3 regions of the Paradesulfitobacterium aromaticivorans genome follow, and region 2 is predicted to be linked to each of the others. Evidence: riboswitches for the same ligand, from Rfam matches in the RefSeq annotation. Region 2 holds a riboswitch; each other region holds the start of a gene.
The links. Region 2 has a riboswitch for molybdenum cofactor ahead of modA (molybdate ABC transporter substrate-binding protein). Riboswitches for the same ligand answer to the same signal wherever they lie in the genome.
Positions count from the first base shown of each region.

Region 1: another riboswitch for molybdenum cofactor. It lies ahead of ACYQ2N_RS21035 (molybdopterin-binding protein); the one in region 2 lies ahead of modA (molybdate ABC transporter substrate-binding protein).
Region 3: another riboswitch for molybdenum cofactor. It lies ahead of moaA (GTP 3',8-cyclase MoaA); the one in region 2 lies ahead of modA (molybdate ABC transporter substrate-binding protein).

Region 1 is NZ_BAAHYT010000011.1:884,417-889,245, reverse strand. Features, by position in the region: gene ACYQ2N_RS21050 (4Fe-4S dicluster domain-containing protein) at 7-603, shown strand; gene nrfD (NrfD/PsrC family molybdoenzyme membrane anchor subunit) at 619-1,506, shown strand; gene ACYQ2N_RS21040 (DUF1847 domain-containing protein) at 1,640-1,873, shown strand; molybdenum cofactor riboswitch at 1,893-2,028, shown strand; gene ACYQ2N_RS21035 (molybdopterin-binding protein) at 2,021-3,043, shown strand; gene ACYQ2N_RS21030 (class I SAM-dependent methyltransferase) at 3,044-3,637, opposite strand; gene ACYQ2N_RS21025 (VWA domain-containing protein) at 3,706-4,829, opposite strand, start outside.
Region 2 is NZ_BAAHYT010000010.1:170,883-175,711, reverse strand. Features, by position in the region: gene ACYQ2N_RS06170 (hybrid sensor histidine kinase/response regulator) at 1-864, shown strand, start outside; gene modA (molybdate ABC transporter substrate-binding protein) at 854-1,624, opposite strand; molybdenum cofactor riboswitch at 1,762-1,908, opposite strand; gene ACYQ2N_RS06160 (metal-sensitive transcriptional regulator) at 2,061-2,396, shown strand; gene ACYQ2N_RS06155 (heavy metal translocating P-type ATPase) at 2,443-4,829, shown strand, end outside.
Region 3 is NZ_BAAHYT010000008.1:113,911-118,739, reverse strand. Features, by position in the region: partial or broken gene ACYQ2N_RS02935 (glutaredoxin family protein) at 68-259, shown strand; gene mobA (molybdenum cofactor guanylyltransferase) at 252-905, shown strand; gene fdhD (formate dehydrogenase accessory sulfurtransferase FdhD) at 900-1,691, opposite strand; molybdenum cofactor riboswitch at 1,972-2,109, shown strand; gene moaA (GTP 3',8-cyclase MoaA) at 2,168-3,133, shown strand; gene moaC (cyclic pyranopterin monophosphate synthase MoaC) at 3,137-3,625, shown strand; gene ACYQ2N_RS02910 (MOSC domain-containing protein) at 3,733-4,167, shown strand; gene mog (molybdopterin adenylyltransferase) at 4,167-4,664, shown strand; gene ACYQ2N_RS02900 (NYN domain-containing protein) at 4,815-4,829, shown strand, end outside.

The DNA.
Region 1 (4,829 bases), on a different contig from region 2:
AAAAACATGGCACGCTATGGAATGGTTATAGATTTGCGCTCGTGCGTAGGCTGTCAGGCCTGCAGCGCTGCCTGCGCTTTAGAAAATCAAACCCCTTATTGGTCAGATAAATGGCGGACCAAGGTAATGGATATCCAAAAAGGTGAATATCCAAACACCTCTCGTTACTTTGTCCCCACAATCTGCATGCACTGCAATGAGCCGGCATGTATGACGGTATGTCCTTCCAAAGCAACATTCAAAAATGACGAGGGTTTTGTTTTAGTCAACTATGACACCTGCTTAGGATGTAAAGCCTGTATGGCGGCTTGTCCCTACAATGCCCGTTACGTCTATGACAAAAACGATGTGCGCCAAGCTCAGGAAATTTATGGAGACAGCGCCCAACACGGTCATGTCCACATTGATAAGTGTACTTTTTGTCAAGACCGTATCGCCCGGGGAATGGAGCCTGCGTGTGTATCAACTTGCCCCACTCTTTCGCGCATAGTAGGGGATCTTGATGATCCAACAAGCGTAGTGGCCAAAGCTGTTTCCACCGGACAGGCCAAGCCTTTGCGACCGGATTTAGATACAAACCCGCGCGTATTCTACATCTACTAAGGAGGGGATTGAATTATGGCAAAACCCATGCACTTGGAACGTCAAGAAGCGTATGAATGGCCAGTTTCCGTCTATTTGCTCTTCGGCGGCTTTGGGGGAGCGCTTATGACCTTGGCCTTCGTCTTCCACTTTTTTGCGGCAACTGCGCCCATGGTTGGTCTGTCAGTCTTAAGTGGGTTAGTAATGTTCGCCATAGCCGGAGCTTTTTTAGTATTCTTCGATTTAGAACGCCCGCTTAATGCCATTTACTCTTTGAATAACGTTGCAAAATCAGGTATATCCTGGGACGTCGTCTTAATTGCACTCAACTATGTTTTCGGTATTCTCTTTGTTTTCCCTGAATATGCGGAGCTTCTTGGTTTAAGCGGCTTTGGCTCAGCCCTTGCTCCTTATCAAGTATTCTTCGGTGCCCTTGCTGCGATTGCAGGATTCTTGTTCCCCATCATTTCCGGAGGCTTGCTGGCAGCGCCTGCTGCTATTCCGCTGTGGCACACTCCTGCACTTCCGCTTCTCTTTCTGGTAACCAGTTTCGCTCTCGCCCTCTCCTATGTAGGAAGCTTATTTAGTGAGAGCGGTACAGTTTATACCGCTCTCACAGGCGGTATCTTGGCTCTCAGCCTTCTGGTTTTCGGAATTTCCCTGGCTTACTTGGAGCATACCCATAACGGCCCAGTCGAGGCCAAAGAAGGAATGCACAGGATGCTCAAGAAAGCCCGGTTCGTTCTACTCTATCCTTTAGTCGGATTAGCTTTCCCCCTTGTTTTCAGTGTATATCTCTTTTTCGCAGGGGTCAGCTTTACCTGGGGTTTACCTGCGCTGGCCGTGGCTTTCTTCCTCGGTGGCTTCGCCTTACGCAACTGTGTTGTGAACAACGGGGTTCAGATTTATCCCTGGCCGTATTAATTTGGACTGCCGATTCCTTTAACAGTTCTATGAATCTAAATTATTTCTTAACGGGCATAATGAACAGGCTGTTGGTTACATTACTACTAAAAATAGCAAGAGGGATGAAATCCCTCTTGCTTATTTTTGATTAATTGGGATAGCTTTTTGCGTTACCCTAATGACAGAAGCGCAAAATTTCGCTAAACTATTAGGAGAAGCAGGGCTTGACCCAATTCCAGTTTGCTGTCGGGTAGGGGCTGTCGATTACTGTGATATAACTGCCGAGTGTGAAGCCCCGGTAACCACCCTCGTGGTCAAGGATCGTGTTTTAGACCATAACCCGGTACAAGCACTGCGTCAACCTAGTGGTCTACTTTCAGAGTAGAAGCTCATACCGTACGCACGCAGCACAATACTCCCGAGCCCTGGCTCCTAAAGGATTGTTCCCATGGGCCACGGCCGTTTCAGCAAACTGAAACCGGGGTATGCTTAGAAATGAGTATGCCTTCCCATTTGTAAAGGAGGACAGACAATGGAAAAAATAAGAGTAGAGGACGCAGTCGGAGCAGTTCTCGTCCACGACATGACCCAGATTATTCCCGGACAGAGCAAAGGCCCCCGCTTTCGCAAGGGCCACATTGTACAGGCAGAGGATATCCCTGTGCTGTTAAGCATGGGCAAAGAACACATTTACGTGTGGGATCAAACTAAGGGGTTGGTGCATGAGGATGATGCCGCCCAGCGCCTAGCTCAAGCCGTATCAGGCTCTGGTATTGAACTCAGTTCTCCGAAAGAGGGAAAAGTGAATTTAACTGCGGCCTATGACGGACTTTTATATGCTGATCCTGAGGGGATCTTGACCCTTAACTCCTTGGAATATATAGTTCTGGCTACTCTCCACAACCACCGGCCTGTTACAGCCGGGCAAAAACTGGCCGGCACACGGGTCGTACCTTTAATGATTGAGGAGAAGATTGTGGCTGAAGCGGAACGTCTGGCTCAGACTTTTCCTGAACCCATTATCCATGTTAAAAGACTCAAAAAGTGGAAGGTTGGGGTCGTGACCACCGGAAGTGAAATTTATCACGGGCGCATCCAGGATAAATTCGGGCCGATAGTGCGCGCTAAAGTAACTAGTTGGGGCTCAGACGTGATAGGGCAGACTTTTGCTGATGATGATGTCTTTATGATTCAGGAACGCATTCGCGAGCATTTGACCTCAGGGGCCGAAATAATCCTGGTGACCGGCGGCATGTCGGTCGACCCGGATGATGTCACTCCTACTGCGGTCAAGGAAATGGGAGCAGAATTAATAACTTACGGCTCCCCTGTTTTACCCGGCTCGATGTTCCTCTTGGCTTACCTCGGCGAAGTCCCGGTACTCGGGCTTCCCGGGTGCGTAATGTATTCTAAGACTACGGTTTTTGATCTGGTGGCTCCTCGGGTTCTCACCGGAGAACGCTTAACCAGGAGCGCGATAGCCAAGCTTGGTCACGGCGGTTTATGCTTGGAGTGTGAGGTGTGCACATATCCTCATTGTTCTTTTGGAAAATAATTATTGTCCTTTGAAGAAGTCCTTCGATTCGCGTTTATTGGCCTTAATTAACACGTGGGCAGGCTCAAGCTTCTCTGTCCAAACAGTGGTAAATCCAGCTTCTGATAAAATAGACTCCCATTCAGCCTCACTTTTTCTTTCATGAAGGGACGGCCCCATGGGGGTTTCTTTCTTTTGCCACTCAACGATCCACAGTTGCCCCTCTCGCTCAAGAATCCGCTTTGCTTCATGTAGATAAGCTCCTGGATTGTGCAACTCATGCAGGACATTCGCAATTAGGGCAGCCTCAACGCAAGCATCAGGAAGGGGGATGTTTTCACCCACAGCTAAATAAGTGGTGATTTGCGCTCCTACTTGTCTCTCAGTAGCTGCGCTCTCGAGAAAGTCCAGCCTCTCTTTTTCGATATCGACAGCTTCAATTTTTCCATGCGATCCTGTCATTTCGGCGGCCCTGAGAGTAAAGTATCCGTACCCGCATCCTAAATCAGCCAGATGCTGCCCCGGGCGCAGGCCGAAACGTTCGAGAATCCATAGTGAGGGCAACATCTTTTCCCGTTCTTCAAAGTTTTTTAAGAAATTATGCTTATGAGCCATAGTTTAATCTCTCCCTTAGTTATAATTTTTGTGTATTTTGCGGCACGTATTGTGTTCGAATGGTGGTCCTAAAATATTCTGCGCGCTATCTCCCGTAGATCATCTAAAGTGCGGCAGCGGTAAACCTTGGTGCAATAGGGAAGATAATGCGGCAAGGAGTTGTCTCGTTCTGACCATTCCGCGATGTTCAAAGGATTAAGCCAAAAAATATGGCGTACACGTTCTTGCATTTGGGCTAAGTATTCCGTTTGCGGCTGCCTGAAATTATTCTTACCATCTCCCAAAATTAAAACCGTAGCCCGGGAGGAGATCTCAGGTAATACTTCGTGCGCAAAACTCCTAAAAACCTGACCATAATCGGAAAATCCCGATGTGCCGAGGCGGCCCCAGCTTTCAATTTCCTCTTTTAGCTCGTTCATATCCTTATCCCACACTTGTCCGCTAACGTCCCAAATGCTGTCAATAAAGAAGAAAAGACGGATGCGCTGGAAACGGGCATGCAAACGCCCTACTAAGTAGAGGAAGAATTCTGAATAGGGAGCAACTGAATTAGAAACATCGCATAAGACCACTAGTTCCGGGAGTCGGGGGAGTGCCCGGCGGTGTAAAAGGTGAAAAATAAACCCGTCTTGCTGGCAAGATTTTTTGACAGTCTGGGCAAAATCAAGGCTGCCGCGGCCCTTCGCACGCCAGCGCAGACCCGGACGCACCGCCAACTTCTTGCCGAGTTGGCGGATTGCTGTCTGCACCAGTGTTTTTTCCTCAGCTGCAAGCGCCTGTAACGGCTTATGCCGCCAGTACTGGCGTTTTAACGGTAGCCAACTGTTTTCTATTTCCACTTGCTTAGCCAATAAGTTCTGGCGCACATCTCGTTGCAGAGCCAACCCTTGCTGATGAAGGAAGAGGTACTCATCTTCGATAATTTCTCCCCGCTGATAAGCGAGGTCGACTGAATTAATCCAGACATAGTAATCGAGATGAGTGAGGGCTTGCTTCAAGATTTGATCAAATTCTAAGACTTCTTCTCCTGGCCCTGTGGAAGACGGGACATACGTGAAGGAAGCGAGACCTGCGAGGGACGGAACTTTGCTGATAGAACCACTTCCATGCCCATTGCTTTGTCCGCCGCTCCCATATGGGCTATTCTCAAGTGCTGCTAAAGAATCACTTGTTTGTCTTTTTGGAGGTGGAA
Region 2 (4,829 bases):
GAAGACTCAGTGGGTTTTGCCCTGCGGGGCTCGAATATCATCTGCGAATTAAAGATAGCGGAAGATTTGCCCCCGGTGGAAATTGATGAAGGGCAAATCAGCCAAGTCTTGAATAATATCATGATTAACGCTGTGCAGGCAATGCCGGACGGCGGTAAAATCAGCCTGGAAACGAGGTGTGTTGAGAGCCGCGGTGAGCCCGCTCTTCCTTTACGGCCGGTTAAATATATAGAGATTGCCATTGGCGATCAAGGGTATGGAATCCCGGCCAAGAACTTAGAGAAAATTTTCGATCCCTATTTTACGACCAAAGCTGAAGGAAGCGGTCTCGGGCTTGCAACCGCTTATTCGATTGTAAAAAAACATAAAGGCTGGATTAAGGTTGATTCTAAAGTAGGAATCGGTACGAAGTTTACTATTTACTTGCCGGTATCTACGCACAAATATCGCGAAGCTCAGCAGGTGGAAGAAGTGCCGATAACCGGACAGGGCAGGATTCTCGTTATGGATGATGATGCCGGAATTTGCAAGGTTATCGGAACCATGCTCAGGCAATTTGGGTATGAAGCGGATTTTGTCAAAGACGGGGAAGAGATGATAGAGCTCTATCTCAAGGCCAGGAGGGAAGGAACGCCTTTTGCGGCGTTGATCCTGGATTTAACAATTCCCGGCGGGGTTGGGGGCAAAGAGGCTTTACGACGGCTTGTGCAATATGACTCAAATGCTAAAGCTATAGCTTCCAGCGGCTATTCCAATGATCCGGTGATGGTTAATTATCAGGCTTACGGCTTTAAGGGGGTTATTGCCAAGCCTTTCAAAGCAGGTGAATTGAGTAAGGTGCTGGCGGAAGTACTTAAGGTGTAGTAAAACCGTAGTTAGCTAAAATCTTCTGCCCCAGCGTGGAGAGAGCAAAGTCCTCAAATTTACGGGCAGCGTCCGCATGAGCGCTTCTCTTAACGACTGCTATCGGATAAACTACCGGGGCGTGGCTCGCAGGCGGGGCGACAGCGATTATTTTAACCCCTTTATTGCTGAGGGCGTCAGTCTGATACACAAGACCTGCTTCGGCATTGCCGGTGGCGACCATGGTCAGGGCTTGGCGTACATCTTCAGCAAGTACCAGCTTGCCCTGGAGTTTATCATAAATATGATAATATTCAAGTACTTGTTTGCCATATTGTCCTGCGGGAACTGTCTTAGGATTGCCAAGGGCAATTTTTTTGGCTTTTGGGAGCAAATCTTCAAACCCGTGCACGGTCGTGGCGGCGTTAGCCGGGGTTATCAGAACTACGCTATTGCCGACTAAAGGTTTAACTGAATCTTCGAAGACTAAACTTTGCGTCATCTGCTGTTCTCCGGCCGAGATAAAGAGATCAACCGGGGATCCGTGTTCGATCTGCTGCTCAAGGACTCCGGATGCGCCGTAGTTGAACTGAACATCTAGCTCAGGGTTAGTTTTAATAAACTCTTGTTTGAGCTCGGCTAAAGCGTCAGAGAGGCTAATAGCGGCGGCCACAGTTAAACGGGTAGCTTTGACATCTGTAGGAGTGCAGCCGGAGCTTAGCAGCAATAAGATGGGGACAAGGAAGAATGACATTATTTTGCGGCGGTTTAAAATTTTCATTGTAATTTTCCTTTCGCTTAAAACACGAATTAGAGGTAAACGCCTACATAAAATGGGCTCAACATGCATAAGTGGGAGCTCAACACGCATAAGTGTGAGCGAAAAAGGCACCCTTTAAAAGGGTGCCTTACAAAATTCTTAATTCCAGGCATCTTCCTTTCCCAAAAAACGTGGAGGCAAAACCGTTTCCAGCCTTACCCTGAGCTGCCCGCTACAGGCAACTGGCCGGGAAACCATAGCACAGTTCGTACTTTAGGTTTCCGGGCTCGGAAGTATTTATGCAGTTCACGCTGTCATTGTAACAAAGAGAGAAAGGAACGTCAATCAGGATAGTTGAAGCCCAGGAATAAGAACGGTTGCAGCGGAAAGAGTAATAAAAAGTTTGCAATTTATAGCATAGGGGGGTATACTATTACCAGGAAAGTTGGTGGTAAAGTTGGCAGAAGACAAAACAATTTCATGCACGGTCTGCGAAACGCTTGAGGCAGAGGGCGAGCGCCAAAGCCATCATAGTGAAAAGACTATTCGGGAACTGGTTAACCGGATGAACCGAATTGAAGGGCAAGTCCGCGGAATTAAAGGGATGATCGAGAGGCACGCTTATTGTGACGATGTGTTGAACCAAATAGCTTCAGCTCAATCAGCTCTTTACGGAGTATCCAAGCTGCTGTTGGAAAAGCACATGAAATCATGTGTTAAAGATCAGCTTCAGTCCGGGGACGAACAGGTTGTGGATGAAGTCTTAAATACTATCTTCAAAATGTTAAGGTGATAGACACAGTTTGGGGTAGGAGTAGCAGTTCAGGGAGGTGCCTGGTATGGAACAGGCTGAGATTAAAGTATACGGTATGACCTGCGAGCACTGTGTTCGGCGTGTGACTAAGGCTTTGGAGCAGTTCCCGACAATGGACAAAGTCGAGGTATCCTTGTCGGATGAGAGTGCCAAATTCTCATATGATCCTGCTCAAGTGAGCATGTCTGATATTAAAGAAGCGATCACAGAAGCGGGTTATTCCACAGAAGCCGAGGAGACTGGGGCTGAGCAGCTCACGGATCACGCACCCGGAGCTTTCGTGCTTCCGGAAAGTGTAACAGGGGAAGAAAAAAAACAGCTTAAGGTAAGCGGGATGACCTGTGCCAACTGTGCCCTTACCATCGAGAAGGGCATCGGGAAAATGGCGGGGGTCAAGGTTGCTAATGTCAATTTTGCCTCGGAAAAGTTAAATGTTGAGTTCGACCCGGATGTGGTTAAGGAAGAAGATATTATTGCCAAGATTAAGGATCTCGGCTATGGAGCGCAAAGTGAAGAAGGAGACGAGCGGGACAGTGAAGACCGGACTGTCATTAAACAGCGCAACTGGCTGATTTTCAGTGCGCTCATGTCCATACCGTTTATTTTTATGATGTGGCTCCCAATGAGCAGGACAGTGATGTATGTCGGGTTTGTTCTTGCAACAATCGTGCAGTTCTCGGCAGGGTGGATCTTCTATCGCGGCGCTTATCATGCTTTGAAGAACCGCTCCGCCAATATGGATGTGCTGGTGGCTATGGGCATCACTGCTGCCTATGGCTACAGCGTCATGACCACATTTCCGGAAATTTTCTTTCACGGTCCGACCTTCTATGATACTTCCGTTCTCCTGATCGCTTTTGTGCGTTTTGGCAAGTATTTGGAGGCCCATGCCAAAGGGCGGGCGGGCCAGGCCTTAAAACGCCTATTGGAACTACAGGCAGATAAAGCGCGCCTGCTCGTGGACGGAGAAGAGAAGGAAGTGGCTGCATCAGGTGTTAAAACTGGGGATGTTGTCTTAGTTAAACCCGGAGAGAAGATACCGGTTGACGGAGAAATCCTTGAGGGACAAGCAAGTATTGACGAGTCCATGATCACAGGTGAGTCCATTCCGGTGGAGAAAGGCCCCGGAGATCCGGTGGTTGGGGCCACGATCAACCGTTCCGGTAGTATTAAAATCAAAACGACCAAAACCGGGAAAGAAACAGTGCTTTCTGGGATCATTAAGATGGTCGAGGAAGCGCAGGGAGTAAAGCCCCCGATTCAACGCCTGGCTGATACGATCTCGAATTATTTCGTGCCGACAGTCGTGGCGATTGCGGTCATAACTTTCCTCATCTGGTTCTTGGCCTTAAAGAGTTCTTTTGTGTTTGCTCTGACCGCCGGAATCGCAGTTTTAGTCATAGCCTGTCCGTGTGCGCTTGGTTTGGCTACCCCGACAGCGATCATGGTCGGAAGCGGGGTTGGCCTCAATCGAGGGATTCTTTTTAAGTCAGCCGCCGTTTTGGAAGGGATTGCCCACTTGGAGGCGATTGGGTTTGATAAGACCGGAACCCTTACCAAAGGGAGCCCGGAAGTGACGGACGTCTTGGCTTATGCACCTTATTCCAAGCAAGAGGTTCTAAAAATTGCAGCCGCCGGGGAAAATCCTTCAATCCATCCTTTGGCGCAGGCAGTGGTAGTCCAGGCGAAAAAGGAAAACGTCTCCATCGAAGAAGTCAAAGATTATTCAGAGCAGGGCGGGTACGGAGTTGCCTGTTCTTATCAGGGACAGCAGCTTTTAATCGGGAATCTTAAACTCATGCAAAAATACAATATCGGAGTTAAGGAAGCGGAACAAGACTTCCAAGACTTGGCTGAAGCCGGTAAAACTACGAGCTTTGTGGCGTACGATAACAGAGTGATTGGTCTCATCGCGCTCGCCGATGTACTGAAAGAAAGCACGAAAGAAGCGATTGCCCGTCTGCACAAGCTGGGGCTTAAAACTTTCATGATCACCGGAGACAACAAAAAAGTTGCTTCCGTCGTTGGTAAGGAAGTAGGAATTGATGAAATTATTGCCGAGGTTCTGCCCCAGGATAAGATCGATATTGTGCGGAAATATCAGGACCAGGGTTTGAAAGTGGCGATGGTCGGGGACGGGATCAACGATGCTCCGGCTTTGGCCCAGGCGGATATCGGGGTTGCCATCGGTTCTGGGACAGATGTGGCCAAAGAGACCGGAGATGTGGTTTTGGTGCGCAATGACCTATTAGATGTGGAGCGCGCGATCAGGCTAGGTCGCAAAACCTTAGCCAAGATTAAGCAGAACCTATTTTGGGCCTTGATTTACAACATGATCGGAATTCCGATTGCCGCAGGGGTGCTTTATCCGCTGACAGGGGAACTGCTCCCACCGGAGTGGGCGGGCCTGGC
Region 3 (4,829 bases), on a different contig from region 2:
TGGGAGATGAAAAGATTTGCAAGAGGAAGTCGTAATGTATGTAGTTCCTATCTGACCGCACTGTGCTCGCGCAAAGCGGTTCCTTACGGGTAAAGGAATTAAATTCACGGAAAAAAATATTCTGTTTTCCAAGGCGCGCAAAGAGATGCAGGAATGGACAGATGTCATGACTGTGCCGGTGACGCGCGTGGGGAAAAAGGTACTGATCGGTTTTGGGCAGAGGGAATATGAGGAGGCGTTCCAAGATTACCATGGCTAAGGAAGCGGAGAGCCGGCTGCAGGCAACCGGCATTCTTCTGGCCGGCGGCAAGAACTCGCGCATGAAAAAGAACAAAGCCTTCCTCGAACTGGAAGGGAAACCGTTAGTGGCAAGAAGTTTACAAGTGCTAAAGGGGATTTTCACTGAAGTTTTGCTGAGTAGCAATGAGCCCGAACTCTATGAACAATACGGGGTTAAAGTGGTGCCAGATCTAATGCCTGATCAAGGCCCGATCGGAGGTTTGCAGGCCGGGCTTAGGGCAGCTTCGTATGAGACCAGCTTTTTTGTAGCCTGTGATATGCCCTTTCTCGACAGTGGGCTTATCCGTTTCCTCAGCCGTTGGGCGAAGGAGTATGATGTGGTGGTGCCAAAGGCAGGCGGAGGGCATAACCCTCTGCATGCTTTTTATGGCCGCACCTGTCTCCCTTTTATTGAAGAAAATATTAGGGTCGGGCACCTTAAGATTATAGATTTTTATCCTCAGTGTAAGGTTAGGTATGTAGGGGAAGAGGAGTTGGCTGCAGCTGGGGGGATGTCCAGTGGAAGGGAAGTGTCTGCAGCAGAGCGTTTGACGCGCGCTTTCCTCAATGTGAACACCCCGGAAGAGTGGGATAGGCTTGTGCGGGGCACAGCCACCAATTTATAATGAACGCGTGCTGATACGCTCGGGGGCGGTATAGATGTTGAGGCGGTCTCCCCTGGCAAAGCCGATGACCGTTATATTGAGGTCACGGGCCAAATTTAAGGCCAGGTCGGTCGGAGCAGAACGAGCGATTAAAATCGGAATATTCATTTTGGCCACTTTCAGCAGGATCTCCGAGGAGATGCGCCCGCTAAAAAAGATGACATGGTCTTTGAGGTTGAGCCCGGCCCGAAAAGCACTGCCGAATAGCTTGTCAAAGACGTTGTGGCGGCCAATATCATAGCTTGTGAGCAGGATTTCCCCAGCGCGGGCAATTCCGCCGCTGTGAATTCCGCCGGTGGCCTGGAACAGAGGCAGGTGTTCCTGCAGGTGATTAGCATAGGTATAAGCTTCAGGGAGTGTAATCTGCATATTCGAAGTTTGGGGCTTAACTAAGCGGGCATCGTTGGCAAAGTAAAAAGAGGCGCGGCTTTTGCCGCAGCAGGCTGAGAGAAAACGTTTGCTCATTAATTCTTTCTGAAGAGGGCGGGCTTTGCCCTCGACCCAGATTAGGTTTTCTTCAGGTTCGTAGCGCAGGGAGTAAAGATCCTCCTGCTTTTTGATAAACCCTTCAGTGAGCAGGAAGCCGAGCGTAAGTTCTTCAATTTGCGCCGGGGAGCAGAGCAAAGTTACGATTTCTTCTTCATTAAAATAAACTGTTAAGGGAATTTCAGAGACGACGATATCACTAGTGGCTGTAACTAACTGTCCCTGCGCTTTGAGTATGGCAAAACTTTTGGTTTCATTCATGTAACTAATATGTCCTCCTCTCTGGCTTAGATAATACCTATAACAAATAATTCTTATTCTTAGAAAAACTTTTTAAAAAAAATACTCCGTAACAATAAATATAAGAATCCTTGCTAATGCATATAGAAAAAAAACCAAGCCTATATTATAATAAACTAAAAGAAGTGTTATATCAAGCAAATGTGAGAATTATCTGTATTATTTCGTACTCATAAAGTTTGAGATTTAATTAGCGTTTAAAAAAGGGATTCAGGGTTGTTTAACGAATAAATAGCATGAAAAGCCAAATAAACTCCGAAACTGGATAACCTAAAGCTGCGGCTATGGTGACCAGGCAAGTGCCTCATGAAGCGGGCGCTCGGGTATGACCGGAAACGGTGATATCTCCTGATTGGAAAGGAGTCTGTACAATAACGGACAGTTGTCCGCGGTTATTTGCAGACCGCGGATATTTTATTTTAGAAACGAGGGTTAGTATGCAGGATCAATTCAAAAGGCAAATTGAATATCTCCGGATCTCGGTCACGGATCGCTGCAACCTGCGCTGCCGGTACTGCATGCCGGAAGAAGGGGTTAATTGGATTTCCCACGATTCTATTCTTTCGTTTGAAGAAATTTTGCGTCTGATAAACATCAGTACCCGCTTCGGCTTTCGGCGTTTCCGTATTACCGGAGGGGAGCCTTTAGTGCGCAAGGGGATTCTCTCATTTTTAGAGCAAGCATCCCAGATCCCTGGCGTGGATGATCTAATGCTTACGACGAATGGGATTTTACTGGCTGAGCACGCTTTTGACCTGAAACGAGCAGGGGTGCAGCGGGTAAATGTCAGTTTGGATACACTGGACCCCATGCGTTTTCGGCATATTACCAGGGGCGGGGATGTGCACCAAGTGTTGCAAGGAGTTTTTCGCTCCCTCGAAGCCGGACTTGATCCGGTGAAGTTGAATGTCGTAGTATCACGGAGTCAAAACCTTGAAGAACTGCTTAAGCTTACAGAGCTGGCACGCACTTATCCGCTCCATGTACGTTTTATTGAACTGATGCCGATTGGGGCTTCCGACCGGGATGAATTTGTTCCGATTGCGGAAATGCAGGAAATTTTGGGAATCCAGGAGGTGCTGGCTACCGAAGATGTCCAGGGCGGAGGCCCGGCAGAATATTACCGCCCGCCTGAGTTTAAGGGCACAATAGGGTTTATCAGCGCTTTGAGCAGGCACTTCTGCCATACCTGCAACAGAGTGCGCTTGACGGCGGACGGCAAACTCAGGCCTTGCCTGCATAGCAGTTTCGAAGTGGATTTGCGTCAAGCTTTGCGCAGTGCTGCCAGTGATACGGAAATTGGGGATTTGTTTGCTAAGGGTGTTTGGCTGAAACCAGCTGAACATCATATGAATGACGAGGAATGGCAGGACCAACGCCTTATGTCCCAGATCGGAGGTTGAGACATGGAATTGACCCATTTTGATGAAGAAGGGCGCGCGCGCATGGTTGACGTGAGTGCCAAGGACGAGACGGCACGGGTGGCGGTAGCCCGCGGACGGGTTGAGATGAAGCCTGAGACCATGAGGCTGATCAAAGAAGGGGAGATTGCCAAGGGAGATGTCCTGGGGGTTGCCCAAGTGGCGGGAATTATGGCTGCGAAACAAACCTCAGCTTTAATTCCGATGTGCCACCCCTTAAACATTACCAGTGCCAAATTAAACTTTTATTTAGAAGGGCCCTGTACGGTCGAGATCGAAGCGATTGTCAAAGTTGCCGGGAAAACCGGGGTGGAGATGGAAGCTCTGACTGCAGTGAGCGTGGCCGCTTTAACAATTTACGATATGTGTAAAGCAGTCGATAAGACGATGACAATCAAAGATATCTATTTAGCGGAAAAATCCGGAGGAAAAAGCGGACACTTTATCAGGGAAGAAAACATGCCTCAGATGTGACAGAAAACAGGCAAGTTGCCTTGCAGAGCGAACCGTCCGAGCAGAGGAGCGTCGTGAGCGGGCAAGGCAGCTTGCCCGGAGTATACATGTATGAAAGGATGAATCTAATGGGAAAAATAGTGGCTGTATGTACGAGTGAAAGGAAAGGCACCCGTAAGAAAAACGTAGAAGCAGGGGTGCTGAAAATTAATTTCGGAATCGAAGGGGATGCGCACGGAGGAGACTGGCACCGTCAGGTAAGCCTGCTGGCCTTGGAAAGCATTAAGAAGATGCAGGAGAAAGGGCTTGACGTGCATCCGGGGGATTTTGCTGAGAATTTAACCACGGAAGATATTGATTTAGTAAGCCTGCCGGTGGGGACGAAGCTAAAAATTGGGGAGAGTAGCCTGGGGGAGGTAACTCAAATCGGTAAAGAATGCCACAATAAATGTGCTATTTACTACCAGGCCGGAGATTGCGTAATGCCCAAGGAGGGTATTTTCATAAAAGTTCTCACAGGCGGACCGGTACACGTAGGAGATAAAATCGAGGTGGTTTCCTAATGTTCCGCGTGGGTATCATTACTGCCAGTGACAAGGGGTCGCGCGGGGAGAGAGAGGACTTGTCCGGCCCGGCTTTACGCGAATTGGTGCGCGAGATCGAAGGGGAAGTCGTGGAATATGAGGTTTTGCCTGACGACCGGGAGTTGATCGCCGAGACGCTGAGACGCTGGGCTGATGAACTGCAGTTGGATTTGATCCTGACCACCGGCGGAACAGGATTTTCCCAGCGTGATGTTACCCCGGAGGCAACTTTGGCAATAGCGGAACGGAATGTCCCCGGTATCGCAGAGGTAATGCGTGCTGAGAGTCTTAAAGCCACGCCCAAGGCGATGCTGAGCAGGGCGGTGGCAGTTATAAGGAAATATACCTTGATCATTAACATGCCCGGAAGCCCGAAAGCTGTGCGGGAATGTTGGCAGGCGGTCTCTCCTGCGCTTACCCATGGAATTGAGATCCTCAAAGGGGAAGCAAGCGAGTGTGGGACGCCGACAGCTTAAAGGACATGACCTGGATTTCTGAGAGGATGAGGCCGCTACGGCCTCTTTTCCGTATTCTGATGCATGGGCTCAACTAATGTTGCTTGGCCTGTCACTCCTGTCCATTTCCAGCGTACACTATACTAGACAAGCAGGAAACGGGGTGAAAGAGTGAAAACCATTGCG